Regions from separate parts of the Undibacterium sp. 5I2 genome, predicted to be linked through region 2. Evidence: riboswitches for the same ligand, from Rfam matches in the RefSeq annotation. Region 2 holds a riboswitch; the other holds the start of a gene.
What was found. Region 2 has a riboswitch for thiamine pyrophosphate ahead of thiC (phosphomethylpyrimidine synthase ThiC). Riboswitches for the same ligand answer to the same signal wherever they lie in the genome.
Positions count from the first base shown of each region.

Region 1: another riboswitch for thiamine pyrophosphate. It lies ahead of QN359_RS12725 (TonB-dependent siderophore receptor); the one in region 2 lies ahead of thiC (phosphomethylpyrimidine synthase ThiC).

Region 1 covers NZ_JASJVS010000034.1:9,785-12,265, forward strand. Annotated here, with positions in the region: gene QN359_RS12715 (cobalamin-binding protein) at 1-500, shown strand, start outside; gene rarD (EamA family transporter RarD) at 586-1,464, shown strand; TPP riboswitch at 1,525-1,620, shown strand; gene QN359_RS12725 (TonB-dependent siderophore receptor) at 1,671-2,481, shown strand, end outside.
Region 2 covers NZ_JASJVS010000011.1:27,350-29,830, forward strand. Annotated here, with positions in the region: gene QN359_RS06020 (diguanylate cyclase) at 1-1,365, shown strand, start outside; TPP riboswitch at 1,464-1,564, shown strand; gene thiC (phosphomethylpyrimidine synthase ThiC) at 1,646-2,481, shown strand, end outside.

The DNA of each region.
Region 1 (2,481 bases), on a different contig from region 2:
CGCGCGATTTTGAGACGGTAGCCAGTTCCATCGAACGCTTGGCCTTGTTGGCCGGTACCGAGGCGCTCGGCCGACCGGCTGCGGCCCAGTTTCGGCAACGCTTGGCGGGGCTGCGTGAACGCTACCGCCAACCGGCTTCAACGCCGCCGCTGACGGTGTTGTATCAAGTCTGGAAGCAACCGTTAATGACTCTGAATGACGAGCACCTGATTTCTGCCGCGATTCGTTTATGCGGCGGAAAAAATCCTTTCGGCCTGCTCAAGGAAACCAGTCCGACCATCACGACCGAGGCCGTGCTGGCTGCCGATCCGGCGATGATCGTCACCGGTGCCGACAATACCGACAGTCTGATGCAGTGGCGCACATTGCCGGTCTTGCAAGCGGTACGCAAGAATCATTTGGTGGCCATCAAGGCCGACTGGCTCAATCGTGCCGGTCCCCGTATTCTCGACGGTACTGAGGCGCTGTGCAAAGAGATCGCTCAAGTACGCAAACCATAGCCAGCTCTCCTTCCGAGCACAATACGACCGCTCTCAGCGACCTTACCCCGCAAGCTACAACACTCCTTTTTTTCAGAAAGCAAAAATGCGTAAAGGCATACTCTTGGCCGGCTCGGCTTACACGCTGTGGGGTTTATTCCCAGTATTTTTCAAATTACTGCACACCGTGCCTTCGCTGGAAATTTTATTGAACCGCATGATTTGGTCCTTGCTGTTCTTAATGATGGTGTTGGCCGCACGCCGCCAATGGAGTTGGATCGATGAGGCGCGACGCCAGCCGCGCTTGATCGCGCGCTTTATTTTCAGCGCACTATTTTTGTCGAGTAACTGGTTTGTGTATATCTGGGCCATCAATGATGGCCGCGTCATCGATACCAGCCTCGGGTATTTCATGACGCCTCTAGTGAATATTTTGATCGGTTCGGTGTTTCTCAAGGAAAGACTGCGCACCGGCCAATGGATCGCCATCGCCTTAGCTGCCGTCGGTGTGTGTTGGATGACGCTGCAAACCGGTCATCTACCTTGGGTGGCACTGGTGTTGGCAGCCACCTTCGGCACCTATGGCTTGCTGCGTAAAACCGCGCCACTCGGTGCACTCGAAGGCTTGTCGCTGGAAACGGCCTTGCTGTTCCCATTTGCCATCGCCTATCTGGCGTGGCTGACTTGGCATGGTCAGAATGCGCTACTGAGCAGCAGCACCGAGGTCAGCCTGTTACTGGTGCTGGCCGGGCCGGTCACGGCCATTCCGCTGCTCTTGTTTGCCGCCGGTGCGCGCCGCTTGCCGATGACCACACTTGGGTTTTTGCAATACATCGCTCCCTCGGTACAGCTTTTGTTGGCTATTTTGGTCTTCCACGAAGTGCTCGATCCGCATAAATTGCTCGGCTTTGCCGCCATTTGGTTAGGACTGCTGATCTTTTCAGCCGAAGGTTTATGGGTAGGTTGGCGCAGCGCAACACGCTGACAAGGCAATCAGGGGGAGTAGCCTGGAATCAGGCAAGCTCCTCCTTTTTATGGTAAAGTCGCGCTTCGCTAGGGGTCCTGGAGTATTTTCCGGGTGAGAGAGTCCCTTCTACCTGATCTGGATAATGCCAGCGAAGGGAAGCGCAAAGTCTCCCCCTGCTTTGTCTGCTCCCACGCCGGTCATTACCGCCTTGAGAGCCAAACACCATGTTCCCCCCCATTCCCTTGTCGTCCCGTCTGCTGCGCCGCTCTGTGCTGGCCTTCTCCATCCTTGAGGCTTGGTCATTGGCACCGCAGGCGCTGGCAGCCGACAATGCTGGTGTGGCAGCCGTCACCATCAGCGGCAACAAGGCAGCGGTAGCCGACAATAGCTATGGCGGCGGCTACCTCGACACACCCGCGTTAGAAGTACCGTTTTCAATCAATGCTTGGTCAGCCCAGAAAATGCAAGATTGGCAAGTACGACAAAGCACCGACCTCATGAAGTACGATGCCAGCGTCAATGAGGCCTACAATGCGATCGGCTATGCCGAGCAATTTTCGATACGCGGCTTTGCACTCAACAATGAGAGCAGTTACCGCAAAGATGGCTTTGCGATTCCGGGTGATGCCTCGATCCCCTTGGAAAACAAGGAAAGAGTCGAGATACTCAAGGGCTTGTCCGGTTTCCAATCGGGCTTGGCGACACCGGGCGGTATACTCAATTACGTCACCAAGCGGCCGACCACGAGCGATTTACGCACCATCAACACCGAAATATCGGAACGCGGCACACTCTATGGTGCGGCTGACCTCGGTGGCATGTTTGGCAATGGCCAATTCGGCTACCGCTTCAATGTCGCCGAGGAACGCCTGCGCTCGTATGTGAAAGGCGCGAACGGCGAACGCCAATTTTTCTCGGCAGCATTCGACTGGCATTTGTCGCGCCAAGCATTGCTGCAACTTGACGTCGATTACCAGCACAAATCTCAGCTTTCGGTGCCGGGTTTCCAATTGACCAATGGGACTAATCTGCCGC
Region 2 (2,481 bases):
CAAGGTATTGCCTACACCGATTTACATCGCAACAAGGAAGCGATTGCTGCGTATCAACGGGCTTTGAAAATTTCGCGTGAAGCCGGCATGGCTTCGTTGGAAGTGATGAGCCTCCTCAATATCAGTGATTACTATCTGGTGTTGGCCGATTACAAAAATGCCGAATTGTATGCCCGCAAGAGTCTGCCGAAAGCCGAAACTATCGGTGATTCGCACATGATTGCCGTAGCCAAAGCTAACCTCGGCTTCGCTCTGGCTGGGCAAGGCAAAGTCGAGCAGGGGGTGGAATTGATCAACGCGGTCGTGCAAGCATTTCTTGCCGCCGATTTGAAAACCGATGCCGAGTCTTTGCTCGGTGAATTGGCCGGTACCTATGAAAAAGCCGGCATGTATCGCGAAGCGCTGGCGCGCTTGCGCCAGCAACAAGCACTCAGTGATGAATTATTTCGTGCCGACCGCTCGAAAGCAGTGGCCAGCTTGCAAGAGTCGTTCAATGCCGAGCAGCGGCAAAAGCAGATTCAATTGCTGGCGAAAGAAAATGCTTTGAAGGACGCCGATATCCGTAACCATCGCTTGCAACAACTGGTCGCTTTGCTGGCCGCCGCTTTGATGGTGCTGGTCGCTTGCTGTGGATTTTTACTGTATCGGCGCGTGCAGCGTATCAATAAGCAATTGCGTGAAGCCAATACTCAGCTGGAATTTCATGCCATTCGTGATCCGCTGACCGGCTTGCATAACCGCCGCGCATTCTTGGAAATGATGAAGCTCCGTGTGGCCGAGGCTCAAGCCGAGCGGCGTGACGGCAGCGACGATTATCCGGCTTGTTTGATTTTGCTCGATATCGATCACTTCAAGCAAATTAATGACAGCCTCGGCCATGCCGCTGGGGACACGGTATTAATCGAAGTGGCGGCACGTTTGCGCAAGGCGGTGCGCGATACGGATATGATTTTGCGTTGGGGAGGAGAAGAGTTTCTGGTATTTTCACCGAAATCGAACCCGGCACAGATAGCCGGTTTGGTCGAGCGAGTCTTGTACTCGGTCGGGGCCGAAACGATCTGCGTTAGTGAGCGGCAACTTCAGGTGACGCTGACGGCTGGGTTTATTTTACTGCCATTTTCTGATGTCGATGAAAACTTGTTCGGTTGGCAAAAAGCCTTGCAGATTGCCGATATGGCGCTGTATTTGGGCAAAGCCAACGGCCGTAATCGCGCGTATGGGGTAACGGCCTTGCTGCAGCCGGCCGCCATCGTGTTGCCACTGTTGGAAGAAGATTTGGCGGCGGCGGTGGCGGCCGGCATGCTCGAACTCGTGGAAGTCGCCGGGCCGATGAAGCTCGATTTGGCACAAATAAAAAGCGCCTGAGGCAAACAAGGGCCTGGCACATTTGCGCTATTGTTTCTAATTGCGGCTATAATGCGCTCTGTTGTGACAGACCAGTCCGTACTGGGCGGTTTGAATTTCAACAATGCTAGGGGTCCTGACATCATGCTGATGTCGGGTGAGAAATACCCTCGAACCTGATCTGGATAATGCCAGCGAAGGGAAGCCGCTGTAAGCGAACGCACGCATTGGTAACACGTGCTTGACGGTCGCCCAGAACCTCCTTTGCTGGCTCCATGCCAACAAGCAAACGGAGCCAAAAATGAATGACCACTCTCAATTTTCATCTGCCACCGCGACGGTCGACCAAGCGGCGATTCAGCCCTTACCGAATTCTCGCAAAATCTATTTAACCGGCAGCCGCCCCGACCTGCGCGTACCGATGCGCCAAATTACCCAGTCCGATACGCCGGCCATGTTCGGCTCGGAAAAAAATCCACCGATTTACGTCTACGATACTTCCGGCCCCTATACCGATCCGGCGATTGCCATCGATATACGCTCAGGCTTGCCGGCGCTGCGCGCAGCCTGGATTGCCGAGCGCAATGACAGCGAAACCTTGAGCGGACCAAGTTCCGAATACGGCGTGGCACGCCTGAATGATCCACAATTGGCAGCCTTGCGTTTCAATTTGCAAAGGCAGCCGCGGCGTGCTTTGGCGGGAAAAAATGTCAGCCAAATGCACTATGCCCGTCAAGGCATCATCACGCCGGAAATGGAATTCGTGGCGATTCGTGAAAATCTCAATCGGCGCCAGTATCTGGCCGAGTTGCAGGCGTCCGGACCGCTAGGTAATAAGCTCGCTGAATTGATGGGGCGGCAACATCCGGGGCAATCCTTCGGTGCTGCTATTCCGGCGGAAATTACGCCGGAATTCGTGCGCTCTGAAATCGCCCGCGGCCGTGCGATTATTCCGAATAATATCAACCATCCGGAAAGCGAACCGATGATCATCGGCCGCAATTTCCTCGTTAAAATTAATGCCAATATCGGTAATTCTGCCCTCACTTCTTCCATTGGTGAAGAAGTGGAAAAAATGACTTGGGCGATACGCTGGGGTGGTGACAATGTGATGGATCTGTCCACCGGCAAGCACAT